2 linked regions of the Mesorhizobium shangrilense genome follow. The main gene of each other region encodes a partner of the protein of the gene in region 2 in a complex. Links are inferred from orthologs where the notes say so. Each region holds a gene or a part of one and is shown on either strand. Other genes may lie near its edges. The genes, in order: sdhA and PD284_RS15500.

Region 1 (15,088 bases), 2.3 Mb from region 2 along the record:
AGACGGAACATCCATGCCGTCCTGCGGATACTCGTGACATCAATCCCGGGGGAGCCATGAGCAGATCCACAGCCACCCGCCAGCGACCGCTATCGCCGCACCTTTCGATCTATCGTCCGACGATCACGATGACGATGTCGATCGTGCATCGCATCACCGGCGGCGCGCTCTACTTCGGCACCTTGCTCGTCGCGTGGTGGCTCATCGCCGCCGCCAGCTCCGAGCGCCAATTCGAGATCGCCAACGCGGTCTTCGGCAGCTGGTTCGGTCGCATCATCCTGTTCGGCTACACCTGGACGCTCTTCCATCACATGATGGGCGGCATCCGTCATCTCATCTGGGACACCGGAGCCGGACTCGAGAAGGAGACGGCGTCGAAGATCGCCTGGGCGACCCTGGTCTGCTCGATCGTACTCACCGTGCTGGTTTGGATCGCCGGCTACGCCGCGAGGGGTTTCTGATCATGAGCGACATGCGCACTCCGCTCGGCAAGGTCCGCGGACTGGGTTCCGCTCGCGAGGGCACCGGCCATTTCTGGCGGCAGCGGGTCACGGCCATCGCCAACATCCCGCTGATGCTGTTTTTCGTGGGGTTCCTGATTTCCCTGAACGGGGCGAGCTATGCCGAGGTGCGCGCCGCGCTCGGCCAGCCATTCGTTGCGCTCGTCATGATCCTGGTCGTGCTCTCGGTGCTCTACCACATGCGCCTCGGCATGCAGATCGTCATCGAGGATTACGTTCACAGCGAGGGCAACAAGCTCGCGCTGATCGTGCTGAACACCTTCTTCACCGCCGTTGTCGCGGCGGCCTGCGTGTTCGCGCTGCTCAAGATCGCATTCGGAGGCTGAGGCGTGGCTGACGCACAAAAGAAGGCCGGAGCGGCCTACAACTATGTCGACCACAAGTTCGACGTGGTGGTGGTCGGCGCCGGCGGGGCCGGACTTCGCGCGACCCTCGGCATGGCCGAGCAGGGTCTGAAGACGGCCTGTATCACCAAGGTCTTCCCGACGCGCTCCCACACCGTCGCGGCACAGGGCGGCATCGCCGCCTCCCTGCAGAACATGGGCCCGGATAGCTGGCAGTGGCACATGTACGACACCGTCAAGGGGTCGGACTGGCTGGGCGACACCGACGCCATGGAGTACCTGGCGCGCGAGGCGCCGGCCGCCGTCTACGAGCTCGAGCACTACGGCGTGCCCTTCTCCCGCACCGAGGAAGGCAAGATCTACCAGCGGCCGTTCGGCGGCCACATGATGAACTTCGGCGACGGCCCGCCCGTGCAGCGCACCTGTGCTGCCGCCGACCGCACCGGCCACGCCATCCTGCACACGCTCTACGGCCAGTCGCTGCGCCACAGCGCGCAGTTCTTCGTCGAGTATTTCGCGCTCGACCTGATCATGGAAGACGGCGCCTGCACCGGCGTTGTCGCCTGGAACCTCGACGACGGCACCATTCACCGCTTCTCGGCCAAGATGGTCGTGCTGGCGACCGGCGGCTACGGCCGCGCCTATTTCTCGGCGACTAGCGCCCACACCTGCACCGGCGACGGCGGCGGGATGGTGGCGCGCGCCGGCCTGCCGCTGCAGGACATGGAGTTCGTCCAGTTCCACCCGACCGGCATCTACGGCGCGGGCTGCCTGATCACCGAGGGCGCGCGAGGCGAAGGCGGCTACCTCGTCAACTCCGAAGGCGAGCGCTTCATGGAGCGCTATGCGCCGTCGGCGAAGGACCTCGCCTCGCGCGACGTCGTTTCGCGTTGCATGACGCTTGAGATCCGCGACGGGCGCGGCGTCGGCAAGAACAAGGACCACATCTTCCTGCACCTCGACCATCTCGATCCGGCGGTGCTGCACGAGCGGCTGCCCGGCATCTCCGAGAGCGCGAAGATTTTCGCCGGCGTCGACGTGACGCGTGAGCCTATCCCGGTGCTGCCGACCGTCCACTACAACATGGGCGGCATCCCGACGAACTACTGGGGCGAGGTGCTGAACCCCACCCCGCTCGATCCGGACCGCGTGATCCTCGGCCTGATGGCCGTCGGCGAGGCCGGCTGCGCATCGGTGCACGGCGCCAACCGCCTCGGCTCCAACTCGCTGATCGATCTGGTCGTCTTCGGCCGCGCCGCAGCCATCAAGGCGGGCGAGGTGGTGGACCGCGAGAGCAAGGTCCCCGATCTCAACACGGCCGCGGTCGACAAGATCATGGATCGCTTCGACCGGCTGCGCCATGCCGACGGCAAGACGCCGACGGCCCATCTTCGCGAGAAGATGCAGCGCGCCATGCAGGACGACGCCGCCGTCTTCCGCACGCAGGAATCGCTGGAGAACGGCTGCAAGCGCATTTCGGAAATCTGGGGCGAGCTGAAGGACATCAAGGTGTTCGACCGCTCGATGATCTGGAACTCAGACCTCGTCGAGACGCTGGAACTGGAAAACCTGATGGCCAACGCCATCACCACGGTCTACGGCGCGGAGGCGCGCAAGGAGAGCCGCGGCGCGCACGCCCGCGAGGATTTCTCCTCCCGCGACGACGCCAACTGGCGCAAGCACACGCTCTCCTGGGTGGATGCCAACGGCAAGGTCAAGCTCGACTACAGGCCGGTGAAGACGGAAACCATGCTGCCGGTGGAACAGGGCGGTATCGACCCCAAGAAAATCGCGCCCAAGGCGCGGGTTTACTGAGGCAGGGACGGAACCATGGTCGAACTCACCCTTCCCAAGAACTCGCAGATCCGCCCCGGCAAGACCTGGCCGAAGCCGGAAGGCGCGAAGAACCTGCGCGAGTACCGGATTTACCGCTGGTCGCCGGACGACGACGAGAACCCCCGCATCGACACCTACTTCGTCGATCTCGACGATTGCGGGCCGATGGTTCTCGACGCGCTGCTCTGGATCAAGAACAAGGTCGATCCGACGCTGACGCTGCGCCGCTCATGCCGCGAGGGCATCTGCGGCTCCTGCGCCATGAACATCGACGGCGCCAACACGCTGGCCTGCACCAAGGGCATGGACGACATTTCGGGGGCCGTAAAAGTCTACCCGCTGCCGCATATGCCGGTGGTGAAGGATCTCGTGCCCGACCTCACCGTGCCCTACGCGCAGCTCACCTCGATCGATCCCTACCTCAAGACCGTCTCCCCTGAGCCGGCCAAGGAATGGCTGCAGAGCCACGAGGACCGGCAGAAGCTCGATGGCCTCTACGAGTGCATCCTGTGCTTCTGCTGCCAGACGTCATGCCCGAGCTACTGGTGGAACGGCGACCGCTACCTCGGCCCCGCCGTTCTGCTGCAGGCCTATCGCTGGCTGATCGATTCCCGCGACGAAGCAAAGGGCGAGCGCCTCGACAATCTCGAGGACCCGTTCCGCCTCTATCGCTGCCACACCATCATGAACTGCGCGCAGACCTGCCCCAAGGGCCTCAACCCCGCCAAGGCGATCGCCGAGATCAAGAAGATGATGGTGGAGCGCAGGGTCTAGGGATTGCCCTGGGCCGCTGCGCGGCCGAACGCTCCGACCGGGTGGAACCGGCGCACCGCAAGGTAGCCGGTGACCACGAAGAAGAGCAGGACCAGCCCTTGCGCGACCGCGAGGGGCGGTTCCGATCCGTTCGGCGCCAGCGCGTTGAGGGCGGGAACCTTCAGGAACAGCTGTACCACCAGGACGAAGACGTTCAGGTAGAGCGACAGAACAGCGGTCACGACATAGATCGCGCGCCAGGGGCCCCGCATCCGGCGCGGATAGCGCGCCAGAAGCGCGACGATCATCACCAGCGTCGAGATGACGCCGACGCCGAGCGCAGGCGTGAAGACTGTGATGGGAAACAGGAACCCGGTGAGCGTGGTCACCAGCGTCGTGGCCAGGAAAATTGCGGTGAGCGTGCTCATCCTCTGTGACGTCAGCAGGCCGTAGAGGACGACCAGTCCGCTGACGATGCCGACAAGGCTGACGAGCACGTGGAATGTCTGAAGCGTGGAAACCCCGAAGAACATTGCACCCCTCCTGCAAGAGAAACGCCGCATCAGATCACATCTTCGCGAGCTGTCCAGTCTTCGCGTGGCGGCCGACGCCAGCGCCGGGCCTGACGCGACTTGCCCGCGCCGGTGTCTCTCGTGTAGTGCGTGCGGACCATGACCGATCAGCCTGACCTCCCCCTCCTCACCCCCATCGAAGCCCGCGTGCTCGGCTGTCTCGTCGAGAAGAAGGAGCTGACGCCGGACGTCTATCCGCTGACGCTCAATGGCGCACATGCGGCCGCCAATCAGAAGACGGCGCGCGATCCTGTGATGGCGCTGGAACTGGTGGATGTGCGGCGCGCGCTTTCGACGCTGGAGCAGAAGGGACTGGTGCGGCAGGCCTTCGCCTCGCGCGTCGAGCGCTACGAGCATCTGCTCGCGCAGCGCTTCTCGCTGACGCAGGCGCAGATCGCCCTGCTCGGCCTGATGATCCTGCGCGGCCCTCAGACGGCGCACGAACTGCTCGCCCGTGCGGAGCGCATGGCGAGGTTCTCCTCGATCGACGACGTTCGCAGCAATCTCGACCTGATGATCGGCCGCAGGCCGCCGCTGGTGCAGCTGATCGAGCGCGGGCCCGGCCAGCGCGAGGAGCGCTATGCGCACCTGCTTTCCGGCCCGGTGGAGGTGTCGAGCCAGCCGGCAGCCATCCGGCCGGCCGTCAGCGCCTATCCGGAGGATCTCGAGACGCGTGTCGCCGCCCTCGAGCAGCAGGTCGCATCGCTTGCCGAGCAGTTGAAGAGGCTGAGCGGCGACGCGTAGCCCGCCGGATCTTCCGGCACATTCGTTTCGCGTTCGCGGCCTAGCCGACAGCGAAGAATGCCTCGATGCGAACGGCTGCCGTCTGCAAATGCGGCAGGATTTCCGTTCGCATTTCGGCGACTGACAGGCGAGCCGACTGCGTCGACACGTTGATCGCCGCCTCTATCCTACCCTTCCTGTTGCGGATCGGCACGGCGATTGAGCGCAATCCGGGTTCCAGCTCCTCGTCGACGATCGCGTAGCCCTGTGTGCCGGCGCGGCGGATCGTATCTGCCAATGCGGTGCGGTTGGTGATCGTCTTTGCAGTGCGCTGCTCGATCTTTGCCGCTGCAAGGAAGCGTTCGAGTTCGGCATCGTCCAGGTCCGACAGCAGGACGCGGCCCATCGAGGTGCAGTAGGCCGGCAGGCGCGTGCCGACGCTGAGCGCGATGCTGACGATGTGCCGGCCCGGTACCCGGGCGACATAGACGACGTCCTCGCCCGCCAGCACCGCGGCCGAACAGGATTCGTTCAGCGCTTCCGACACCTCCCGCATGAAGGGTTCGGCATAGGTCCACAGCGATGCGCGGCCCAGCCAGCTGCGCGCCACCGAGATCAGCTTCGGCGTCAGCGTGAAGCGGCGGCCGTCCTGCTGCGCATACCCGCTCGCCGTCAGGGTGAGCAGGAAGCGGCGCGCGCCGGCGCGTGTCAGCCCCGTCTCCTCGGCCATCTCGGTCAGCGTCATCCCCTGCGGGTGTACGGCCAGGATCTCCATGACCGACAGGCCCTTGATGAGCGATCCCACGAGGTCGCGCGCCTGGTCCGGCGATGAATTGTCAGTTGACTCGATTTCTGTAGGCATGTACGCATGTATCGCATATAAAACATCTGTTCGCAATACGAACTTTTGAGAAGGAGCGCGGACATGGCGAAGTTCATGGCGCTGCAACAGGCGGTCGCCGAAAACCTGAACGACGGCGACACGGTCGCCTTCGAAGGCTTCACCCACCTGATACCGACCGCCGCCGCGCATGAGGCGATCCGCCAGGGGTTCAAGGACCTCACGCTGATCCGCATGACGCCGGACTTGGTCTACGACCAGATGGTCGGCATGGGCATGGTGCGAAAGCTGGTGTTTTCCTACGTCGGCAATCCCGGCGTCGGATTGCTCAGGCGAGCCCGCGACTCGATCGAAAACGGCTGGCCGCGGTCGGTCGAGGTGGAGGAGCACAGCCACGCAGGCATGGCGAACGCCTATGAGGCGGGGGCTGCGGGCCTGCCATGCGCGATCTTTCGCGGCTATCGCGGCGCCGGGCTGGCAGAGGTCAACCCGAACATCAAATGGGTCGAGTGCCCGTTCACGGGCGAAAAACTCGCCGCCGTGCCGTCGATCCGGCCCGACGTCACCTTCATCCATGCGCAGAAGGCCGACCGCAAGGGCAACGTGCTCATCGAGGGCATCATCGGCATCCAGAAGGAGGCCGTGCTCGCGGCGAAGCGCGCAGTGGTGACGGTGGAGGAGGTCGTCGACGATTTCGAGGGCCTGCATCCCAACCTGACGATCCTGCCTGCCTGGACGATCAAGGCGATCGCGGTGGTGCCCGGCGGCTCGCATCCCTCCTACACCCACGGCTACTATGCGCGCGACAACGCCGCCTATCTGGAATGGGACGAGATCGCGGCGGACCGCGACCGTTTCCAGGCGTGGATGCAGGCCAATGTGATGGAGAAGAGCGCCGACGATTTTGCCGCGCGCGTTGCGCATCTGAGGAGCGCCAAATGAGCCAGCCAGTCGATTTCACCCCGAGCGAGATGATGACGATTGCGGCCTCGCGCGCGCTCCGTGGCGACGATGTATGCTTCGTCGGCATCGGCGCCCCTTCGGCTGCCTGCAACGTCGCACGGCTGACCCATGCACCTGATATATGCTTGATATATGAAAGCGGAACCATAGGAACCAAGCCCGACGTGCTGCCTCTGTCGATCGGCGACGGCGAATTGTGCGAGACCGCGGTGACGACGGTGTCGGTGCCGGAGATGTTCCGCTACTGGCTGCAGGGCGGGCGCATCACCATCGGTTTCCTGGGGGCGGCGCAGATCGACAGGTTCGGGAATATCAACACCACTGTCATCGGCGATTATGCCCATCCAAAGACCCGCCTTCCCGGCGGCGGCGGCGCACCCGAGATCGCGACCTCGGCACAGCAGATATATGTGACCATGGCGCAGTCGAAGCGCGGCATGGTCGACAAGATCGACTTCTACACCTCGTTCGGCCACGGCGACGGCGGCGACCATCGCCAGCGACTGGGGATCGAAACGGCGGGACCGACGCTGCTCATCACCGACCTCGCGATCTGGAAGCCCGATCCGGTAACCAGGGAATTCACCGTCGTCTCGCTGCATCCGGGCGTCAGCCGTGACAAGGTGCAGGAGACGTGCGGCTGGACCGTGAAGTTCGCCGACCATCTTGAGGAAACGCCGGCGCCCACGGCGCTGGAGCTGAAGACACTGCGTGACCTGCAGGCCCGCACCAAGTCGGCGCATGCCGGCACTCCGAACAAGGCAGCATAGGCATGACCGAAGCATTCATCTGCGATTATGTGCGCACGCCAATCGGCCGCTTCGGCGGATCCCTGTCAAGCGTGCGCCCTGACGATCTTGCGGCCGTCCCGCTGAAGGCGCTGATGGAGCGCAACGCGTCGGTCGACTGGGCCGCCGTCGACGACCTGATCTTCGGCTGCGCCAACCAGGCAGGCGAGGACAACCGCAATGTCGGACGCATGGCGCTGCTGCTGGCGGGCCTGCCCACCGAGGTGCCCGGCACGACGATCAACCGGCTCTGCGGCTCGGGCATGGATGCGGTGATCGCCGCCGCCCGCGCCATCAAGGCGGGCGAGGCCGAGTTGATGCTGGCGGGCGGCGTCGAGTCCATGAGCCGCGCGCCCTTCGTCATGCCGAAGGCCGACACGGCTTTCTCGCGTCACGCGGAGATCCACGACACCACCATCGGCTGGCGCTTCGTCAATCCGCTGATGAAGGCCCAGTACGGCATCGACTCCATGCCGGAGACCGGCGAGAACGTCGCCGAGGAGTTTTCGGTCAGCCGCGAGGATCAGGATGCCTTTGCAGTCCGCAGCCAGGAGAAGGCCGTCGCGGCGCAGGCCAACGGCCGGCTGGCAAAAGAAATCGCTTCCGTAACGATCCGTCAGCGCAAAGGCGACGCGATCGTCGTGGAGAAGGACGAGCACCCGCGCGCCGGCACGACGCTGGAAGCGCTGGCAAAGCTGGGCACGCCTTTCAAGAAGGTCGGCGGTACGGTGACCGCGGGCAATGCGTCGGGCGTCAATGACGGTGCGGCCGCCCTCATCGTCGCTTCCGAGGCAGCGGCGCGCAAGCACGGCCTGACCCCGATCGCGCGCATCCTCGGCGGCGCGACTGCCGGCGTGCCGCCGCGCATCATGGGCATCGGCCCGGCGCCGGCCACCCGGAAGCTGTGCGCCAGGCTCGGGCTTAAGCCGACGGACTTCGACGTCGTCGAACTGAACGAAGCTTTCGCCTCGCAGGGCATCGCGGTGCTGCGCGAACTCGGCATCGCGGAGGACGCGGCGCACGTCAACCCGAACGGCGGAGCCATTGCGCTCGGCCATCCGCTCGGCATGTCAGGCGCGCGCATCACCGGGACGGCCGCGCTGGAGCTGCGGGAGCGCGGCCTTAAGCTGGCGCTCGCCACCATGTGCATCGGCGTCGGCCAAGGCATCGCGGTGGCGTTGGAGAGGGTTTGAGTTTCCCCCTCCCCCTTGAGGGGAGGGTGAACAATCGCCAAAGGCGATTGGACGGGTGTGGTCACCGCGGCCACACGCCGGCGCTGGGAAAGGTCGAGCACTGCCGCGATCACCCCACCCGGCCGCTTCGCGACCACCCTCCCCTCAAGGGGGAGGGGTGCACCGCGCCCTCAATGCAGCCCGCCGACCCCCAGCAGCCGCTCCACCGCTGCGTGATCTGCCTCCAGTTCGGCCGGCTTGCCCGACCAGGCGATGCGTCCGCGCTCCAGCACGATCACGTGGTCCGCGAAATCCAGCGCGCTCTGGATGCGCTGTTCGACCAGCACGAGTGTCATTTCCCCGGTGGCGGCAAGCCGGGAGAACGCCGCCATCAGTTCCTCGCAGATCACCGGCGCCAGCCCCTCCAGCGGTTCGTCGAGCAGAAGCACCGATGGCCTTCCTAGGATCGAGCGCGCGGTCGACAGCATCTGCTGTTCGCCGCCGGAGAGCTGTGACCCGAGATTGGCGCGACGCTCCGCCAGCCGGGGGAACATGGCGTATGCTTCCTCGATCGCGCCCTTCGGTCTTCCCTTGAGTCCGACGAACAGGTTCTCCTCGACCGTCAGGGTGGGGAAGACCCAGCGCGCCTGCGGCACGTAACCAAGCCCCTTCAAGGCGCGCGCCGCCGTGCCCAGCCGTGTGAAATCCTCGTCGCCGAGACGGATCGACCCTTCGAGGCGGCGCGTCAGGCCGGCCAAAGTCGCCAGGAGCGTCGTCTTGCCCATGCCGTTGCGGCCGAGCACGGCAAGCCGCGACCCGGCGGGCGCCGCGAAGGACACGCCGTCGAGCACGCGCGTCGGCCCGTAGCCGGCGACGAGATCGGTCACCTCAAGCTGCGCGGCCGGCACCGGCGTAACTCCCCAAATAGGCTTCGCGCACGCGCTGGTCGCGCGTCACGTCATGCGGCAGGCCGTCGAAGATGACGGCGCCCGCCGCAAGCACGACGACGCGCCTCGCGAAGCGGAAGACGAGGTCCATGTCGTGGTCGATCATCAGCACGGCCAGGTCGGGCGGCAGGCCCGCAAGGGCAGCCTCGATCCGCGCGGTGTCGCTCTGCGGGACGCCTGCCGCCGGCTCGTCGAGCAGCAGCACCTTCGGCCGCAGCGCCAGCGCGAGCGCGATTTCGAGCAGGCGCTGCTGGCCGTAGGCGATCTCGCGCACCTTCCGGTGCGCCTGCGCCTCCAGCCCGAGCGTCGCCAGGAGCGCGTTCGCCTCCTGCATGACCTCGGGCATTGCCCGGAAATCACCGAACATGCGTCCCGCACGGCCTTCCCGCTGCAGGATCGCCAGGGCGACATGCTCGGCCGGGCTCATGTCGTGGAACAGCCGCGTGACCTGGAAGGACCGTACCAGGCCGCGCTTGACGCGTGCCGCCTGGCCGACCTTCGTAACGGTCTCGCCGCCGAGGAGGACCTCGCCCGAATCGGGCCTCAGGGTTCCGGTGACGATGTTGACGAAGGTGGTCTTGCCGGCGCCGTTTGGGCCAATCAGGGCCACCCGGTCGCCGGGCGAGAGCGACAGGCTCACGTCGCGGGTCACCGCCAGCCCGCCGAAGGCCTTGTTCAGCTTGCGGACCTCGAAGATCGGGCTCATCCGCGGGCCTCCTTGCGGCGCGAGATGAGTTCGGCGGCCGTGCCGTAGAGGCCCTTGGGAGCGAAGAGCACGACCAGGATCAACAGCGCGCCGACCAAAGTCAGCCAGTGGAAAGGATTCGCTGCCGAAACGAAATCCTCGAACAGCATGAAGATGACGGTGCCGGCGAGCGCGCCGTAGAGGGAGCCGGTTCCGCCCAGGACAAGCATCACGAGTGCCTCGGCCGAGAGGGTGAAGGACAGGCTGTCCAGCCCGACGACCTGCGTCGAGATCGCGCTGAGCGCCCCGCCAGCTCCGGCCACAGCCCCCGAGATGACGTACATCTTCATCAGCGCCGCGTGCGGCGACGCCCCGATCGCGCGCACCCGGAGCGCGTCTTCCCGGATGCCGCGGCACAGCATGCCGAACGGCGACCGCACAAGGATGCGCAGCAGCACGAAGACGAGCACCAGCAGCGCGATGCCGTACCAATAGGCGGTGCGGCCCCATAGGTCGAAGGCGAACATGCCGAGCAGCGGATCGGGCGTGATCCCGGCAAGGCCGTCGCTGCCGCCCGTCCACGACGTGGTCTTGTTGGCGAGTTCATGGAAGAGGTGGATCAGGGCGATCGACAGCACCAGCTGCGGAAGCCCGTGGGCGCGCAGGATGACGACGCCGCTGACCAGGCCCGCCACGGCGCCGCCGACGATGCCGGCGAGCGTCATCAGCAGCGGGTCGGTGATGCCGAAATGGGCCGCGCCTATTCCGGCGGCATAGGCACCCGCGCCGAAGAGGGCGGCGTGCCCGAGCGTCGCGACGCCGCAATAGCCGGTCACCAGGTCGAGCGAGAGGACCAGCAGCGCGATGGCCACGATGCGCGTCAGCAGCGCGAGGTTGTTGGGGAACAGGAAGTAGCCCGCCACGGCAAGGGCCAGGATCAGGGCGAGGCCGATGACGCCGCCGCGCAGCCCGCCCGCGCGGGCGGAGGCGGCGAGACGATCCTCTTCGGAAGCCACTGCCATCAGCCGGCCCTCCCGGCGAGGCCGCGCGGGAACACCCAGACGATTGCGATCACGGCGAGATAGAAGAAGAACTCGCCGAACTCGGGCATCAGGTAGCGTCCGGCCGTATCGATGCCGCCGAGCAGCAGGCATGCGACGAGCGCGCCGGGAATGGAGCCGGCCCCGCCGACCGAGACGACGACCAGGAACGTCACCATGTAGCGGAGCGCATAATACGGCTCGACCGGCAGCAGCTCGGCCCCGATGACGCCGCCGAACGCGGCGAGGCCGACGGCTGCGGCGAAGCTTACTGCATAGACGATCTCGGTGCGCACGCCGAGCGCCGCCGCCATGGCGGCGTTGTCGACCGAAGCCCTGAGCTTCACGCCGAAGGCCGTCCGCTCGATCGCGTACCAAAGCACCGCCGCAACGCCGAGTCCGCACAGGATGGCGAAGACCCGGTGCGCGCCGATCGATCGGAAGCCGAGGTCGACGGAGCCCCGCAGCTCCTGCGGCAGCGGAATGGTTTTCAGCGTCGGGCCGAAGACATAGTTGGCGATGCCGATAACGCAGAAGGTGATGCCGATGGTCATCAGCACCTGCGTCAATTCAGGCGCGCCGTAGATGCGGCGGTAGAGGAAGCGCTCGATAGGTATCGCGATGGCAATGGTGCCGAAGACGGCGAGCAGGACCGCGACGGCATAGCCGAGGCCCAGCGACTGGGCCGCATAGGATGCGATGTAGCCGCCGATCATGGCGAACGCGCCATGGGCCAGATTGACGACGCGCATCAGGCCCATCGTGACCGACAGGCCGATGGAGATAACGAACAGCACCATCCCGTAGGCAAGCGCATCGACCGCGACGCTCAAGATGGTTTGCATGGTTCGGGCTGCCTAGGATCCGGACTGGTACTCTACGCGCTGTGAGCGGGAAGTGAAGCGCTGGAGGTCATTGAAGCGGGCCTGTCCGGTCTCTCTCCTCCGTCGTGCGACCTGGAGCGCGGTCTCGCAATTGCCTTGCCGGCTCTGCGCGGCCAGGTTGCTCCTGGCTCACGCAGCCGGCATGCGCCCCCCACTGGGCAACTGAAACCAATCCCTGGGCGGAACGGGCTTTGCGTTCGCGCGTGCTGGCCGGTGCTGCGGATGCAGTCCCCGGCCTGTCAGCCGCGCCTGCCTACTTGGCAGCCGCCAGTCCAGGATCTCCCTGCTTCTCGAAGGTCCGGATCTCCTTGTTGTAGTAGGTGCCGTCCTCGGCCTTGGCGACCTCCCGCAGGTAGACGTTCTCGACGATGTGCCGGGTCTCCGGATCGATCGACACGGGGCCGCGTGGGCTCGTCCAGGCGAGGCCCTTGACGGCATCGACCGCCTTCTGCGCGTCCTGCGCGCCGCCGGTCGCCTCGATCATCTTGTAGATCACGTGCATGCCGTCGAACGCGCCGACCGACGGGAACGACAGTTCGGCGGGGTTGCCGATCGCCTTCTGGGCCGCCTCGACGAAGGCCTTATTCTCGGGCGAGTCGTGCGACACGGCATAGTGGAAGGTCGTCTGTAGGCCGACCGCGCTGTCGCCCAACGCCGGCAGGTCGGATTCCTGCGTCAGGTCACCCGTCGCGAAGAACTTGATCCCGGCGTCCTTCAGCCCGTTCTCGTTGTAGGCCTTGACGAAGCCGAGCGTCGGCGGGCCCGAAGGCAGGAACGCGAACACGCCCTCCGCGCCGGAATCCTTGATGCGCTGCATGATCGGGGCGAAGTCGTTGGTCGACATCGGCATGCGGATCGATTCGACGATCGCGCCGCCGGCCTTCTCGAAGCCCGCTTTGAACGCGGCCTCGGCGTCGTGGCCGGGCGCGTAGTCGCTGACAACGGTGATGATCTTCTTGGCTCCGCCCTCGAAAGCCACCTGGGCCATCGGCGAGGCGTTCTGCCAGATGGTGAAGGAGGTGCGCACGACGAACGGGCTCTTGGTCACGATGGCGGACGTCGCCGCGTTCATCACCACCATGGGCACGTTGGCCTGCTCGAGCAGCGGCGCGGCCGCCATCGCGTCAGGGGTGAAATAGAAGCCGGCGAGATACTGCACGCCTTCCTTGACGACCAGCTCCTGCGCGAGCGCCTTCGACTGCGCCGGGTCGGCCGCAGGGATGTCGCGGTAGATGATCTCGACGGTGTCGTCGCCCACCGTTGCGCCGTGCATCGCCATGTAGGCGTCGATGCCCGCCTTGAAGTTCTTGCCCTGCAGGGCGAACGGTCCCGAAAACGGTCCGATCACCCCGACCTTCACCGTGTCGGCCTGGGCAGCGGCGCTGAGCGCCAGGGCCGCGCATGCGGCCAGCAGCAGACGTTTCATGTTACCTCCCTTGGCCGCGTCGCTTCCTCCCCAGGAAAACCACAGCCGGTTGCGAACCTTGCCATACCGTTCGGTAATGCAAAAATGAAATCCGGGGGCGTTTGCATAATCCCGGGATTATGCATCATCGCTCTTTCCAAGGCGTCGGATGCTGCCCGCGAGCTCGACGCCGTGGCGCAGCGCCGCCGCCGTCGCGCAGACCATCTGCGGCAGCACCATCCATTCCAGCATCCATGCCGCGCCCGAGCGCTCCTGCTCGTGAACGAGCGCATGGTGCATGGCCGACGACTGGGTCGCATTGAAGCGCGCCAGCGCGGCCAGCGTCTCGGCGGCAACCGGGTTCTGCTTGTGCGGCATGGCCGACGAGCCGCCGCCGCCGGCAAGCGCGATCTCGCTGCCGCCCTGCGCCAACAGGGCGACATCCTGCCCGAACTTGCCGAGGCCGCCCGTGATCATCGACAGCACGTTCGCAAGATCCACCAGGCGCGCACGCTGGCTATGCCATTGCGGCGCGTCGGCAAGCCCGAGCCTTTCCGCCAGCCCGGCGCGGACGGCCGCCGCCTTGTCGCCGAGTTTTTCGAGTGTTCCGGCAGCACCGCCGAACTGGATGGCGGCGCGGTCGGCGATCCACGCCGCGAGCCGTTCCGCCTCGTCGACGAGCGGCTCGCGCCACGCGCGTATGCGATCGGCCGCCGAGATCGGGATGGCAGGCTGCATGCGGGTGTGTCCGGTCAGCACATTGGCGCCGAAGCGCGTCTCGACCTGCTGCAGCACGGCGAGAAGGATCGACAGCCGGTTCCGGAGAATGTTGAGGACGGGAACGAGCCGCAGCATCAGGCCGGTGTCGATGACGTCCTGGCTGGTGGCGCCGAAATGGACATGCTGCGCGGCCTCGCCGCCGACCGCCCGGCGCAGCTGCCGGACGAACTCCGGCACGGTCACGCCGTCGACGGACGTGGCGCGCCGCATTGCGTCCATGTCGGGGGAGAAGGCGGCGGCCGCAGCGCTGATCGCCTCGGCTGCCGACTTGGGGATGATGCCGCATGCCGCCTCCGCCTCGGCGAGCGCCACCTCGAAGGCAAGCATGGAGCTGATCTCGGCCTCGGCCGCAAAATATCCCGCGATCTCCTCGTCACCAAGGAGGCCGCCGAGCAGCAGGTGGTCGAAGGCGGAGAACGTCACTGCCGCGACCCGTCCCATGGAGATCGCTCGCCAGATGCCATCCACGCCCTCCCGTCACATGTCGAGGAACACCGTTTCCCCGTCGCCTTGCAGGCGGATGTCGAAGCTATAGACCGAACCCTGGCGCGATGCGATCAACGTTTTGGCACGCTCGGGCGGTTCGATGCGAGCGAGCAAGGGATCCTCGGCATTAGCCGATGCTTCGTCGGCAAAGTAGATGCGGGTCTGCAGCCCGAGATTGATGCCGCGCGCGACGATCCAGACCGAGATGTGGGGCGCCATCAGCGTGCCGTCGGAGTGGTGGACGCGCCCGGGCTTGACGGTGTCGAAGGCGAAGACGCCGGTCTCCGGGTCCGTCGCGGAGCGCCCCCAGCCGGCGAAATGGGGATCGGCAGTTCCTCGCGTCTCAAC
Region 2 (15,042 bases):
GCACGAGGTCGCACGGCTTCCGATGCTGGCTCATGTAGCAAACGCCGCCGCACGCACGGGGGGCAATGTCGCCATTGTCACTGGGCACGGCAGCGATCAGGTGAACGCCGCCGCGCAGAGCTTTGCACCGAATGCACGAACCTTCGTCCAGGCCCAGCGGCTGGGCACCGCCCATGCGGTGCTGGCCGCCCGCAGCGCCATCGCCGAAGGCTATGACGACCTGCTCGTGATGTTCGGCGACACGCCACTGATCGAGGCCGAGGCATTGGCCGCAGCACGACGCCCGCTCGCGTCCGGCGCTGCCGTCGTCGTCATGGGTTTTCGCACGGAGAACCCGACCGGCTACGGCCGGCTGATCGAGGACAGGGGCGAACTCATTGCGATCCGCGAGGAGCGCGACTGCTCCGAGGAGGAGCGTCGGATCAAGTTCTGCAACGGCGGGCTGATGGCGATCGCCGGCGAACATGCTCTCGAACTCCTGGACGCGGTTGGCAACACCAACGCGAAAGGCGAATACTACCTGACCGACATTGTGGAGATCGCGCGGGCGCGCGGGCTGCGCGTGCTTGCCGAGGATGTTGCCTTCGAAAACGTGCTCGGCATCAACACCCGAGTTGAACTCGCGGAGGCGGAGGCAATCTGGCAGCGACGCAAGCGGCGTCAGATGATGCTTGCAGGCGTCACGCTCGTCGCGCCGGAAACCGCTTTCTTCTCGCATGACACCGAGATCGGGCAGGACACGATCGTCGAACCGAACGTCTATTTCGGCGCGGGGGTCAAGGTTGCGGCAGGCGTGGTGATCCACGCCTTCTCGCATCTTGAAGGCGCGACCGTCGCGACGGGCGCAGAAGTCGGACCCTATGCGCGCCTGCGGCCGGGCGCGGACCTGCGCGACGACGCCAAGGTCGGCAACTTCTGCGAGGTGAAGAAGGCGGTTGTCGAGAAGGGCGCAAAGGTCAACCACCTGACCTACATCGGCGATGCCCGGATCGGCGCGGGCGCCAATATCGGGGCGGGAACGATCACCTGCAATTACGACGGATTCAGCAAGTTCTTCACCGACATCGGGCCGGGCGCGTTCATCGGGTCGAACTCGTCGCTGGTCGCGCCGGTCACCATCGGGGCAGGCGCCTATGTCGCGTCGGGGAGCACCATCGTCGAGTCCGTGCCGGCCGATGCGCTGGCGTTCGGTCGCGCCAGGCAGACGACGCTGCCGGACCGGGGCAAACAGCTGCGCGAGCGGCTCGCTGCGGCCAAAAAAGTCAGGTAATTCAGTAACCCATCATCAAGCCTCGAGATGCTAGTCTGCGCGCAGAACGGATGCGTGGCTGACATGTGCGGACATTGAATGTGATTTCTGTCCGCTGGCGACTGGGCCTAGAAGCCGCCCGTAGATCTGCCGGATTCGAGAGGAAATTGCATGTGTGGGATAGTCGGTATCGTCGGGCATTCGCCGGTGGCGCCGCTGATTGTGGATGCGCTCAAGCGGCTCGAGTATCGCGGCTATGATTCGGCAGGCGTGGCGACCATCGAGCACGGCAATCTGGCGCGACGCAGGGCAGAGGGCAAGCTCATCAACCTCGAGCGTCGCCTGAACGCGGAGCCACTCGACGGCACTATCGGTATCGGACACACGCGCTGGGCGACGCACGGCGTTCCCAACGAGACGAACGCGCATCCGCATTTCTCGAACGACGTGGCCATCGTCCACAACGGCATTATCGAGAACTTTGCCGAACTGCGCACCGAACTTGAGAAGGACGGCTACGAGTTCGCCTCGCAGACGGATACGGAAGTCGTGGCGCATCTCGTTTCCCGCGAACTGCGGCGCGGCGCGCGACCTGTCGATGCCGCCCATCGGTCGCTGAAGCGCCTGCAGGGCGCGTTTGCGCTCGCCATCATGTTCCGCGGCGACGACGACCTGATCGTCGGTGCCCGCAACGGCCCGCCGCTCGCTGTCGGGCATGGCGAGGGCGAGATGTTCCTGGGTTCCGACGCGATTGCGCTGGCGCCGTTCACCAACTCGATCACCTATCTTGAGGACGGCGACTGGGCTGTGGTGCGCCGCAACCAGATCCAGATCTTCGACATGGCCGGCGAGCCGGTCGAGCGCAAGCGTCAGCAGTCGATCGGCACGAGCTTCCTGGTCGACAAGGGCAATCACCGGCACTTCATGGAGAAGGAGATCCATGAGCAGCCGGAGGTGATCTCGCATACGCTCGCGCACTATGTCGACTTCACCAAGGGCGTTTCCAAGCCGCTCGACCTGCCGTTCGACTTCGCAACGCTCGATCGCCTGGCGATCTCGGCTTGCGGAACGGCCTACCTCGCCGGTCTGGTCAGCAAGTACTGGTTCGAGCGCTACGCACGGCTGCCGGTCGACATCGATATCGCCTCGGAGTTCCGCTACCGCGAGATGCCACTCAGCAAGCAAAGCGCTGCGCTGTTCATCTCGCAGTCGGGCGAGACCGCCGATACGCTGGCCTCGCTGCGCTACTGCCGCAAGGAAGGCGTGCCCATCGGCGCGGTGGTGAACGTGCGCGAATCGACCATCGCGCGCGAATCCGACGTCACCCTGCCGACTCTGGCCGGCCCGGAGATCGGCGTCGCGTCGACCAAGGCGTTCACCTGCCAGCTTTCGGTCCTGGCCTCGCTCGCGGTACGCGCCGCGGTGGCGCGGGGCACGGTCACGGCCGACGAAGAGAAGGCGCTGGTGCGCCAGCTGTCGGAGGCGCCCCGCTTCGCCAGCCAGGTGCTGAAGCTGGAGGAGCAGATCGAGAAGGTGGCGCGCGAGCTGTCGCAGGTGCGCCACGTGCTCTATCTCGGCCGCGACACCAGCTTCCCGCTCGCCATGGAAGGCGCGCTAAAACTCAAGGAAATCTCGTACATACACGCCGAAGGTTATGCAGCAGGCGAGCTGAAGCATGGCCCCATCGCGCTGATCGACGAGAGCATGCCGGTCATCGTGATCGCGCCGCACGACCGCATTTTCGAAAAGACCGTCTCCAACATGCAGGAGGTCGCAGCGCGCGGCGGCAAGATCATCCTGATCACCGACCGCAAGGGGGCGGCCAACGCGACCGTGAAGACGATGGAGACGATCGTACTGCCGGATGTGCCGGAACTGATCGCGCCGATCATCTACGCTTTGCCCATCCAGATGCTGGCCTACTATACGGCGGTGTTCATGGGCACCGACGTCGACCAGCCGCGAAACCTCGCGAAGTCGGTGACCGTCGAATAGCGCCAGGGTGCTCCGACTTATTTGATTGTCCAAACCTCGTGACGCTGCTCTATTGGAGTGCAGCGCACAATCTCGGGCAAACATGTCGGACATCAGCCAAAAAGCCTCTGCAATGATGCGGCTCAGGAACTACTTCCTGACCGGCATCATCGTGACCGCGCCTTTGGCGATCACCGCCTACCTGGTCTGGTCGGTCGTGGGCTGGATCGATTCCTGGGTGAAGCCCTACATCCCGGCCCGCTATAATCCGGAAAACTACCTGCAGTTCTCCGTGCCCGGCTTCGGCCTGATCGTCGCCCTAGTAATGATCACGCTGATCGGGTTCATCACGGCGAGTTTCGTCGGCCGCGCCATCGTCGGTCTTGGCGAGCGCTTGCTCAACCGCATGCCGCTGGTGCGGAACGTCTACGGCGGGCTGAAGCAGATTTTCGAGACCGTGCTCGCCAACCGTTCCGACCTCTTCAAGGAGGTGGCGCTGTTCGAGTATCCGCGCAAGGGCGCATGGTCGATCGTCTTCATCGCCAAGCAGCAGGAATCGGAAATCAACCGCGCGCTGGCGATGGAGCACAGCCGCACCGTCGCCGTGTTCCGTCCGATTACCCCCAACGTCACCACCGGCTATTTGCTCTATGTTGACGAGAAGGACCTGATCCGACTCGACATGAGCATCGAGGACGCCGCGAAGCTGCTGATCTCCGCTGGCCTGGTGGGGCCGGAGATTGAGGCGAAGGTGCAGGCGTTGGCCGAGGCAGCACTGAGAGGACGCCGCAAGGCGGCAGAGTAGTGCGGTTCAGCCTGCCCGCAAGAGCCGCACCGCCTCGTCGCGTCCGAACAGATAGAGCAGCAGCCGCACCGCTTGTCCGCGCTCATCCTGCAGGTCCGGATCGCGCGTGAGCAGCAGCCGCGCGTCGTCGCGGGCGACCTCCAGAAGATCCGCATGGCTTTCGATGCGGGCCACCTGGAAACCCGGCGTGCCCGACTGCCGCGTGCCCAGAAGCTCGCCTTCGCCGCGCAGCTTGAGATCCTCCTCGGCGATGACGAAGCCATCTTCCGTATCGCGCATGACCGAGAGGCGGCGCTTGGCCGTCTCTCCGAGCGGGTCCTTAAAGAGGAGCACGCATGTCGACGCGCGATCGCCGCGGCCGACACGGCCGCGCAGTTGGTGGAGCTGGGCGAGGCCGAACCGTTCCGCATGCTCGATCACGATGATGGTGGCGTCCGGAACGTCGACGCCGACCTCGATGACTGTCGTCGCGATCAGCACGCGGGTCTCGCCGGACTTGAAGGCGCGCATCGCCTCGTCCTTCTCGGCGCCCTTCATGCGCCCGTGGACGAGGCCGATTGCCGATCCAAAGACAGGTTTCAATGAATTGAAACGGTCCTCCGCGGACATCAGCTTGATCTCCTCCGATTCTTCCACGAGCGGGCAGATCCAGTAGATTTTTTGCCCCTCCGAGACCGCCTTGTGCATCCGGTCGACCAGTTCGTCGAAGCGCTCTAGCGGCAAGGTGACGGTCTTGATCGGTTGCCGGCCGGCCGGCTTTTCTGTCAGGCGGGAGACGTCCATATCGCCGAAAGCAGTGAGGACGAGCGTGCGAGGGATCGGCGTCGCCGTCATGACAAGCATGTCCGGCGCGTTGCCCTTGGCCGTGATGGCGAGGCGCTGGTGCACGCCGAAGCGGTGCTGCTCGTCGACGATGGCGAGCACGAGGTCGCGATAGGCCACGGCTTCCTGGAAGAGTGCGTGGGTGCCCACCACCAGATGGATCGCGCCGCTCGCAAGGCCCTCGAGAACCTCTGCCCGTTCGCGTCCCTTCTCCCGGCCGGTGAGGATCGCCGCGCGCATGCCGGCGCGCTCGGCCAGTGGAGCGATAGTGGCGAGGTGCTGCCGGGCAAGGATCTCAGTCGGCGCCATGAGAGCCGCCTGGCCGCCAGCTTCCACGGCGCGGGCGGCGGCCAGCAGCGCAACGACGGTCTTGCCTGAGCCAACGTCGCCCTGCAGCAGGCGCAGCATGCGCTCGGGCTCGGCCAGATCGGCATTGATCTCGGCGAGCGCCTGTTCCTGGGAGGCTGTGAGCGAATAGGGGAGCGCGCGACGGACTGCGTCTTCGATCCGGCCGTCGCCAGTGAGAGGGCGGCCCGAAAGTCGGCGGGTATTCGCCCGGACCAGCGCGAGCGAGACCTGGCCGGCGAGGAATTCGTCATAGGCGAGCCTTCGCCATGCCACACCCTCGGCGGACAGATCCAAGGGGTCGGCGGGATTGTGCAAGCGCTGCAACGCCTGCGCGAAGGATGGAAACGTGTGGCGGCGCGCAATCGACGGGTCCATCCATTCCGGCATCGCGGGAACCCGGGCCAACGCCTGGCCGATCGCGCGCCGGAGGATTTTGGCGGAGAGCCCTGCCGTCAGAGGATAGACGGGCTCGACGAGCGGTAGGCTGGCCGCATCCTCGAGACGCGCGATGTGGTCGGGATGGACCATGCTCGGCCTGCCGTTGAACCATTCCATGCGGCCGCTGACGACCACCCATTCGCCTTCCGGCAGCGACTTTTCGAGATAGGCCGCGTGGGCGTGGAAGAAGGTCAGCGCGAGTTCGCCGGTGTCGTCGTGCACGTAGACGCGGTAGGGGACCGAGCGATTTCCCCGCGGCGGCGGCTGGTGGCGGTCGACGCGCACCTCCAGCGTGACGATTGCGCCCTCGGCCGCGTGCGCGATGCCGGGTCGATGGCGGCGGTCGATCACCGAGTGCGGCAGCGTGAAAATCAGGTCGCCGACACGCGCGGCGCGGTCGCCGAGGTCGGCGGGCACGACGTTCTCGATCAGTTTGGCCACCTTGGGGCCGACGCCGTCGAGCGAGGTGATGGGCGCGAACAGCGGATCGAGGAGGGGCGGGCGCATCTCACCTACGCTCCCTGCTGGAAGGGGTTGTGGACGGGCAGAGCGAGAGGTGGAGCGCGTACATGGCGAGGACATTAGGCGGATGCACCCCGCATGCAAGCATGACTCGGGCGTCTATCCACGCTATAGGCGCGCACCTGAAGAGAGGCGAAGATGACAGGCACAACACGTTCGAGCGATGGGCTGGACATCCGGCGGCGCAAGGTCCTCTTCCGCTCCTGGCATCGCGGCATGCGCGAGCTGGACCTGGTGCTGGGCACCTTCGCGGATGCGACGATCGACGGCTTGACCGACGCTGAAATCGACCAATATGAGCATCTTCTGGATATTCCCGACACCGACCTTCTGGCCTGGGTCACCGGCGAACGGCAAATCCCGGCCGAACACAACACACCGCTCTTCGAGCGCATACTCGCGTTCCGAAGGGCGATGACATTCTGAACGTGACCCGATGAGCCTGACGAAAACGATCGGCCTGCCGAAGGGCAGGGCCGGGCTGTTCACCCTAGACGGCGTAGCCGACGGCTACGAAGCGTTCGCGCTGGCCCAGATCTCGAAGGAGATCGCAGCAGACCGGCCGATGATCTTCGTCGCGCGCGACGGACAGAAGCTGCCCCAACTTATCGAGGCCCTCGCCTTCGTTGCGCCGGACCTGCCCGTGCTCGACTTTCCAGCCTGGGACTGTCTACCCTATGACCGGGTCTCGCCCGGCGCCGACGCCGCCGCGAGGCGGCTCGATGCGCTCGGCGCGATGATCGCCCTAGCCAGGGCGCCGCACCGCGCGCTTGTGCTGACGACAGCTAACGCACTATTGCAACGCATCCCGCCGGCCGAGATCATCGACGCGCAGACCTTCCGCGCTAAGCCCGGCAACCAGATCGACATGAAAGCGCTGACCGCGCGGCTGGAAAGCGCCGGTTTTGACCGGGTGTCGACGGTGCGCGACATCGGCGAGTTCGCCGTGCGCGGCGGCATACTGGATCTATTCGCGCCGGGAACGCCGGAGGCGCTGCGGCTCGACTTCTTCGGCGACACGCTGGAATCGATCCGGGCCTTTGACGTCGCAACCCAGCGTACGACCGGGCAGCGCAGCACGATGACGCTCCAGGCGATGAGCGAAGTGGCGCTGACGCCGGAGACGATCAGCCGCTTCCGCCGCGCCTATATCGAGACATTCGGCGCGCCGTCGCGCGACGACGCGCTCTATGCTGCCGTGTCGGAGGGACGTCGCTTCTCGGGCATGGAGCACTGGCTGCCGCTGTTCTACGAACGGCTCGACACCATCTTCGACTATGTGGCTGACGCTCCCGTCGTGTTTGATCACCTGGCGCACGAGGCGCTGACGGAGCGCCACGCACTGATCCTCGACCACTACGAGGCCCGCAGGAAGCAGGGCGACAGCGCCCTGAAGGATGCGGTGCCCTACAAGCCCATCCCGCCTGACCGGCTCTACCTTTCGCCGGAAGACGTGGCGAAGGCGATCGGCGAGCGCACCGGCATAGATCTCACGCCGTTCGACGCCCCTGAGGTGACGGGCCGCAAGGTACTGCACGGCGGATCGAGGGCGGGGCGCAGCTTCGAGCAGGAGCGCGCGGACCCCAACGCAAACGTCTTCGATGCCGTCGTGAAACACGTCGCCGACGAACGCGCGGCGAAACGCAAGGTGGTGATCGCCGGCTGGACGGAAGGTTCGCTCGATCGCCTCGGCCAGATCCTCGGCGAGCATCACCTCGGCAACCTCGCCAAGGTGACGACACTCGCAGACGTCGAGCGGCTGAAAGACGGGCAGGCCGGTCTCGCGGTGCTGCCGATGGAGGCCGGATTTGAAACGGACGGGTTGGTCGTCGTCGCGGAGCAGGACGTGCTCGGCGACCGCCTCGTTCGCCGCAAGAAGCGCAAACGCGCGGCGGATTTCATCGCAGAGGTGGCCTCGCTGTCGGCCAACGACATCGTCGTGCATTCTGATCACGGCATCGGCCGCTTCATCGGCCTCAAGACGATCGAGGCGGCGGGCGCGCCGCACGATTGCCTGGAGATCCACTACGCGGGAGACGGACGGCTCTTCCTTCCGGTTGAGAACATCGAACTCCTGTCGCGCTACGGGTCCGACTCTGCGGAAGCGACGCTCGACAAGCTCGGCGGCGGCGCATGGCAGTCGCGCAAGGCGAAGCTCAAGCGCCGCCTGCTCGAGATGGCCGGTCAGCTGATCAATCTCGCCGCGGAACGCCAGATGCGGCCGGCTCCGGAAATCAACCCGCCGGACGGGCTCTATGGCGAGTTCGCCGCGCGCTTCCCCTACGACGAGACGGACGATCAGCAGAGCGCCATCGACGCGGTGCTGGACGACCTCTCGCTCGGCAAGCCGATGGACAGGCTGATCTGCGGCGACGTCGGCTTCGGCAAGACCGAGGTGGCGTTGCGCGCCGCGTTCGTCGCTGCAATGGAAGGGTTCCAGGTCGCGGTGGTGGTGCCGACTACGCTGCTTGCCCGGCAGCATTTCAAGACGTTCTCGCAGCGCTTTTCCGGCCTGCCGGTTACCGTCCGCCAGGCCTCGCGGCTGGTCGGTTCCAAGGAACTGGCCGAGACCAAGAAGGGCATCACGGACGGCACCGTCGACGTTGTCGTCGGCACGCACGCGCTGCTGGGCTCCTCGATCACTTTCAAGAACCTCGGCCTACTGATCATCGACGAGGAGCAGCATTTTGGGGTCAAGCACAAGGAGCGGCTGAAGGAGCTGAAGAGCGACGTGCACGTGCTGACGCTCTCGGCGACGCCGATTCCGCGCACGCTGCAGCTGGCGCTGACGGGGGTTCGTGAGCTGTCGCTGATCGCGACGCCGCCCGTCGACCGTATGGCGGTAAGGACCTTCATCTCGCCCTTCGATCCGCTGGTGATCCGCGAGACCCTGCTGCGCGAGCGCTATCGCGGCGGCCAGAGTTTTTATGTCGTTCCGCGCATCTCCGATCTCGCCGAGATCAAGGATTTTCTCCACGAGCAGGTGCCTGAGCTGAAGGTCGGCATCGCCAACGGGCAGATGCCGCCGGGCGAGCTCGACGACATCATGAACGCCTTCTACGACGGCCAGTACGACGTGCTGCTGTCGACGACCATCGTGGAGTCCGGCCTCGATATCCCGACTGCGAATACGATGATCGTGCACCGCGCCGACATGTTCGGCCTTGCCCAGCTTTACCAGCTGCGCGGCAGGGTGGGGCGCTCCAAAGTGCGTGCGTATTCGCTGTTCACCCTGCCGGCGAACAAGCAGCTCACCGACACCGCCGAACGCCGGCTGAAGGTGCTGCAGTCGCTCGACACGCTCGGCGCGGGCTTCCAGCTCGCCAGCCACGACCTCGACATACGTGGCGCCGGCAACCTGCTCGGCGAGGAGCAGTCCGGCCACATCAAGGAGGTCGGCTTCGAGCTCTACCAGCAGATGCTCGAAGAGGCGGTCGCTGAGATCAAGGGCACGGGCGAGGTTTCGGACGGCGATTGGTCGCCGCAGATCTCGGTCGGCACTGCCGTGATGATCCCGGAAGGCTACGTGCCCGACCTGCAGCTCAGGCTGGCGCTCTATCGCCGCCTGGGCGAACTGGAGACCCCGGAAGAGATCGACGCCTTCGGGGCCGAGCTGATCGACCGATTCGGCCCGCTGCCGGAAGAGGTGAAGCACCTGCTAAAGATCGTCTTCATCAAGGCGCTGTGCCGCAAGGCCAATGTCGAGAAGCTCGACGCCGGACCGAAGGGCGTCGTAATCCAGTTCCGCAAGCGCGAGTTCTCCAATCCGGTTGGTCTCGTCCGCTACATCGGCGAGCAGGGAAGCCTGGCGAAGATCAGGCCCGACCAGAGCGTGGTGTTCATCCGCGACTGGCCGACGCCCGACAAGCGGCTGGCAGGCTCGGCCGTTGTGATGACGCAACTGGCGCGCCTCGTGGAGAAGGCAGCGGCGTAGGCGGCTGTCAGCCGCCAGATGCCCTCGGTCACAAATATTCCGGTTGGCTCCAGGCTCGCTTGCCGTCGGCGGCGGTGACCACCATGCGGCACCAGGAGCCCGCGAATTTGGAGAGGTCGAGCGTGGCGGTGGTGATGGCCTCGCCATGGACGACTTCAGAGGCGGAAGCACGGCCGGCAAGCGAGATCGAACGGGCGGGCGTGGTCTCGACGTGGAGCTTGTCCCCGTCGCGCTCCACCGACAGGATTTCCGGGCCCTGGCTGGCGTAGTAGTGACCGGCCTTGAGCGCCGCGAGCAGGGCTTCCGGCGTCAGTTCCTCGGCCTTGACCTGCACCCAGCCCCCGAAAGCGCCGTCAGCCTTGAAGTGCGCATCGTCGGCGGCAAAGCCGGTGAGCTTACGGCCCGCGTTCAGGAGATGGTCGAACATCACCACACCATCCGGGCGCGCCGACAGCAGTTCGCAGGTGTGGTTGTAGATCTCCACCGCGTGGGCGGCGTCGATCGACAGCCCGTCCTCGGTATTGAGCCCGTACCATTGCGGATGGGCGATGCCGACGAATGCGCCTGCCTCGGCTGCCCGCCGAGCCAGCTGCGGGCCGGTCTCGGACGCGCTCGTGGCAGCGAAATCGAGCGGCAGGCCGACCGCCAGGATGTGCCAAAGCTCACCCAGATGCGTGTTCGGCGCATGCAGCTCGGCGCCGATGATCGTGGTGAACGTCTCGTCGCGGAACGGACGCGTATCGGTCAGCGGAAAATCGAAGTTTTGCAGGAAATGGTCGGAGAGACAGAGGAAGTCATAGCCGGCCGCCTTGTAGCGCCCGCAGACGTCCTGCGGCTCCAGCCCGCCGTCCGATCGGTTGGAATGGGTGTGCAGATTGCCGCGGTAGAATTTTCCCGGCGCGGCGAAGGTGGCGAGCATGGTGTCTCCTGTCATGCGTCAGTTCATCAGGACGAAATGGTCCGGGCCGACCTGGTCGTAGACCGGGGCCTCGAAGGCGTGGCCGACCGGACGGATGGGTGAAGGAAGCTGGCCTGCCGGCAGTGCGGCGGTGCGGCGCCTGGACGGGTCTGGACTGGGGACGGCCGACAGCAGCGTCCTTGTATAGTCATGCCGCGGATCGCCGAAGACGGTGGCCCTAGGGCCGATCTCGACGATCCGCCCCAGGCACATCACGGCGACGCGGTGGCTCATGCGCTCGACGACGGCCATGTCGTGCGAGATGAAGAGATAGGAAAGCCCCAGCTCCTCCTGCAGCTCGATCATCAGGTTGACGACCTGCGCCTGTATCGACACGTCGAGTGCCGAAACCGGCTCGTCGGCGATGATGATCTTGGGCGAAAGCGTCAGCGCCCGGGCAATGCAGAGCCGCTGGCGCTGGCCGCCGGAGAACTCGTGCGGGTAGCGCTCCAGCTGCTCTTCGGTCAGGCCTACGCGCTGGATCAGCGAGACCACGCGATCGCGCAGGGCAGAGCCGGTTGAGATTCCGTGGATGACCAGCGGTTCGGCCACCTGCTCGAAGGCGGTCAGGCGCGGGTCGAGCGCCGCATAGGGATCCTGAAAGATGATCTGCATGTCGCGGCGTCTGGCCCGGAGCCTGTCCTTGGTCAGGGTCAGCACGTCTTCGCCCTCGAGCTCGACGGCGCCGGAATTGGGCTCGACCAATCTGAGGATCGAGCGGCCGGTGGTGGACTTGCCGCAACCCGATTCGCCCACCAGCGAGAGAGTTTCGCCCTTGCCGAGGGTGAACGAGACGCCATCGACGGCATGGACATTGGCGACGTGCCGCTTGAACGCCCCCGTACGCACGGGAAAACGCGTCGTCAGGTCACGCACGGTAAGCAGCGGTTCTCTTTTTGCCCTGGTCTCCGAATCCGGCGTCTCGTCGCCGAAGCGGCGCGGACCGGCAAACGGCTTCATGCTGCCGAGCCTGGGCACGGCGGCCAGCAGCCTTCTGGTGTAGGACTCTGATGGAGCCGCGAACAGCGCGGCCGTGGTGTTCTCCTCGACCTTGCGGCCGTGATGCATGACCACGACCCGGTCGGCGATCTCGGCGACCACGCCCATGTCGTGGGTGATGAAGAGGACAGCCATCTCCGAAGCGTCCGCCAGCTCGCGCAGCAGATCGAGAATCTGCGCCTGGATGGTGACGTCGAGTGCGGTCGTCGGCTCGTCGGCGATCAGCAGGCGCGGCTCGCAGGCGAGCGCCATGGCGATGACAACGCGCTGGCGCATGCCGCCCGACAGCTCGTGAGGATACTGGGCAAAGCGCCGTTCCGGTTCGGGAATGCGCACGCGCCTGAGCAGATCGACCGCCCTATGTGCTGCCTCCGCGGCATCGACCCGGCGATGCTGGCGGATCACTTCGGCGATCTGTTCGCCGACGGTGAACACCGGATTGAGGCTTGTCATCGGCTCCTGGAAGATCATAGCGATCTCGTCGCCGCGGATCTGCTGAATTGACTTTCCGGACAATTGCGTCAGGTCGCAGTCGGAGCCGTCGCGACGCCGGAAGCGGATGGCGCCGGCGTCGATGCTCCCGCCATTGAACGCGGTCAGGCCGAGCATGGACATCGCCGTCACCGACTTGCCGGAGCCCGACTCCCCGACGACGGCGACGCATTCACCCGCGGCCACGGTGAAGGAGAGGTCGTCGACGGCAACGAACTGGCCGCGCTCGGTCGCAAAGCTGATGCGCAGGTTCTCGACGCTGAGCAGCATGGGGGCGGTCATGGCGGTTTCCTGGAAAAGGGTAGAGCGCGGCCGCCGGCGATAGCGCTCGCCGACGGCCTGGCTGGATCAGTCGGCGACGGCGACGTTGCCGGCGCGGAAGTCGAGCACGTAGGGGATGTGGCCGGGCAGGGGCTTCCACTCGACGCTCTTGCTGAGGCCGTACGATTCGTATGGCTGGTAGAGCAGCACGAACGGCGCCTCTTCCTTCACATAGGCCATGATCTCGGCATAGGCGGCCTTGCGCTCCGCGACGTCAGTCGAGAAACGGAAGCGCTCCCACATCGCGGTGTATTCTTCGCTGGGCTTCCACGAACCGCTGGTGATGCGGGCGCCGGTCGGGCTCCACATCGTACCGTAGGAACCGGCCGGATCGGCGAAATACATCGGGTTCGACCAGTTGCGGGTTTCCATGTCGGCGTCGTTGCCGGTCCACTTGGGATCGACGTTGAGGTTCAGCTCGACGCCGATCGCGGCCCACATCTCCTTGATCGCCTGGGCGGCGAGCAGGCCGTTGGTGTAGTAGACCGCGTCGGTGTCGAAGCGGATCGGCTTGCCGTCGTAGCTCGACTCGGCGAGCAGGGCCTTGGCCTTCTCCAGGTCGTATTCGAACGTTTTCAGTTCGGGCGTGTAGAGCTCGCCATACTGCGGATAGGTATGGGTCGAGGGAACAACGGCCTTGCCCAGCCAAAGCGCCTCGTTGAGCAGGTCGCGGTCGATGGCGTGGCTGAGCGCCTGACGGAGCTTCTTGTCGGCCAGGCGCGGGTTCTCGGTGTTGAAGAACACCAGATGGAAGAGCGGGGTGACGTTGCCCTCGACCTTGAGCGCGGGATTGGCTTCGATCGTTGCCAGCTGATCCGGCGCCACGTTGGTGATGATGTCGACTTCGCCATTGGCCAGCGCGGTCAGGCGCGTCGCCATCTCGCCGATGCGGCGCAGTTCGACGCGGTCGAGCGGGGCAGCCTCGCCGTAGTGCTCGGCGAACTTCTCGTAGACGACCGTCTCGCCCGGCTGGAAAGCGCTGATGCGGTACGGCCCGGTCCCGACGGGCTTCAGGCCGAAGGCTTCAAAGTCGGATACATCGGCGACCTGCGGGTCGCCGGTCAGGCCCATCACATAGGCCTTGGGGATGATGTAGCCCTGCTGCGCGTTGAGCAGGATCTCGAACAGCGGCTCGGGCTTGAAGGTGGTGAAGCGAACCGTCGCGGTGTCGATCGCCTCGACCTTTTCGAAGTTGGAGAAGAACTGCTTCTTGATCGAGCCGAACTCGGGCGTGACTTCGTCGATGATGCGCTGGAAGGTGAACACCACGTCGTCGGCAGTCATGGTGCTGCCATCGTGGAACTTGACGCCTTCGCGCAGCGTCACGACCATTTCGGTGGGAGAGGTCTGCTCCCACTTGGTGGCAAGCCCGGGCGAGAAGGTCGGAGTGGGCTGCGAATAGTCCTTCTGGATCAGCGGGTCGAAGGCATTGACCTGCACCTGCGAACCGGAGTTCGAGTGATCCTTGCCGGGATCGACATAGGCGGGCAGGTTCTGCGTCCCGACGACCAGGTCGGCGGCCATGGCCGAGGTCGACGCCAGGAGTGTTGCCGCGAGCGACAAGAGCAGTTTCGATTTCATGCCAGAGGTCCTTTTGCTTGCAGAGTCATCCCGTCCGGCCGGAAGGGAGGGACCGGCCGAGCGCTGGATAGGTGAAGTTCGGGGAGCCGGCGGCCGGGCCGCCGGGGGTGTTACTTGAGCTTGACGTCGAGCGCGTCGCGCAGCCAGTCGCCGATCAGCAGCACCAGGAGCGAAACGAACATGATGGTCAGCGACGGCACCACGGCGATCCAGGGGCTCGAGGCGAGATAGTCGCGTCCCAGCCCGACCATCGAGCCGAGCGTCGCAGTCGGCGGCTGTACCCCCAGGCCCAGGAAGGACAGCGAGGATTCGAGCAGGATCACCGCCGAGAAGGTCATCGTCCACACGACGATGATCGGCGAGGCGGCGTTGGGCAGCACATGCCTGAGCAGGATGCGGCTGTGCGAGGCGCCCGCCGCGATCGCCGCTTCCACGAAGGGTTGGCGCGACAGCGAGAGCACCTGCGCCCGGACGATGCGGGCATAGACTTCCCACCCGGACACGCCGATCACCAGGATGAGTACTGGCAGCGAGTTGCCGAAGATGGCGATGACGAGGAGCGCGATCAGCGTGAAGGGCACCGCGATCTGGATGTCGAC

Evidence for each region.
Region 1: the proteins of PD284_RS15500 (region 2) and sdhA are in contact, whole or in part, in a crystal structure (PDB 6C12), measured with the Escherichia coli proteins. The link is inferred for Mesorhizobium shangrilense from one-to-one orthologs.

The regions. Positions count from the first base shown.
Region 1 is NZ_JAQGPN010000001.1:941,954-957,041, reverse strand. The notes cover bases 293-3,265. They hold sdhA (succinate dehydrogenase flavoprotein subunit), read left to right. Parts: upstream 293-850; coding sequence 851-2,680; downstream 2,681-3,265. Other genes in these bases: PD284_RS04710 (succinate dehydrogenase iron-sulfur subunit), read left to right, coding at 2,696-3,265; sdhD (succinate dehydrogenase, hydrophobic membrane anchor protein), read left to right, coding at 464-847; sdhC (succinate dehydrogenase, cytochrome b556 subunit), read left to right, coding at 293-461. Also shown: more of sdhC, read left to right, coding at 57-292; more of PD284_RS04710, read left to right, coding at 3,266-3,475; PD284_RS04705 (hypothetical protein), read right to left, coding at 3,472-3,987; PD284_RS04700 (YceH family protein), read left to right, coding at 4,126-4,770; PD284_RS04695 (IclR family transcriptional regulator domain-containing protein), read right to left, coding at 4,811-5,611; PD284_RS04690 (CoA transferase subunit A), read left to right, coding at 5,675-6,532; PD284_RS04685 (CoA-transferase subunit beta), read left to right, coding at 6,529-7,323; pcaF (3-oxoadipyl-CoA thiolase), read left to right, coding at 7,326-8,534; PD284_RS04675 (ABC transporter ATP-binding protein), read right to left, coding at 8,705-9,421; PD284_RS04670 (ABC transporter ATP-binding protein), read right to left, coding at 9,402-10,166; PD284_RS04665 (branched-chain amino acid ABC transporter permease), read right to left, coding at 10,163-11,167; PD284_RS04660 (branched-chain amino acid ABC transporter permease), read right to left, coding at 11,167-12,030; PD284_RS04655 (ABC transporter substrate-binding protein), read right to left, coding at 12,323-13,495; PD284_RS04650 (3-carboxy-cis,cis-muconate cycloisomerase), read right to left, coding at 13,613-14,677; pcaG (protocatechuate 3,4-dioxygenase subunit alpha), read right to left, coding at 14,732-15,088. UniProt on the Escherichia coli protein: Two distinct, membrane-bound, FAD-containing enzymes are responsible for the catalysis of fumarate and succinate interconversion; the fumarate reductase is used in anaerobic growth, and the succinate dehydrogenase is used in aerobic growth.
Region 2 is NZ_JAQGPN010000001.1:3,212,653-3,227,694, reverse strand. The notes cover bases 5,014-7,940. They hold PD284_RS15500 (FAD assembly factor SdhE), read left to right. Parts: upstream 5,014-6,296; coding sequence 6,297-6,584; downstream 6,585-7,940. Other genes in these bases: mfd (transcription-repair coupling factor), read left to right, coding at 6,595-7,940; recG (ATP-dependent DNA helicase RecG), read right to left, coding at 5,014-6,143. In the rest of the region: bifunctional UDP-N-acetylglucosamine diphosphorylase/glucosamine-1-phosphate N-acetyltransferase GlmU, read left to right, coding at 1-1,270; glmS (glutamine--fructose-6-phosphate transaminase (isomerizing)), read left to right, coding at 1,421-3,244; PD284_RS15510 (DUF502 domain-containing protein), read left to right, coding at 3,357-4,028; more of recG, read right to left, coding at 4,035-5,013; more of mfd, read left to right, coding at 7,941-10,092; PD284_RS15490 (CehA/McbA family metallohydrolase), read right to left, coding at 10,121-11,026; PD284_RS15485 (ABC transporter ATP-binding protein), read right to left, coding at 11,030-12,823; PD284_RS15480 (ABC transporter substrate-binding protein), read right to left, coding at 12,890-14,443; PD284_RS15475 (ABC transporter permease), read right to left, coding at 14,554-15,042. UniProt on the Escherichia coli protein: An FAD assembly protein, which accelerates covalent attachment of the cofactor into other proteins.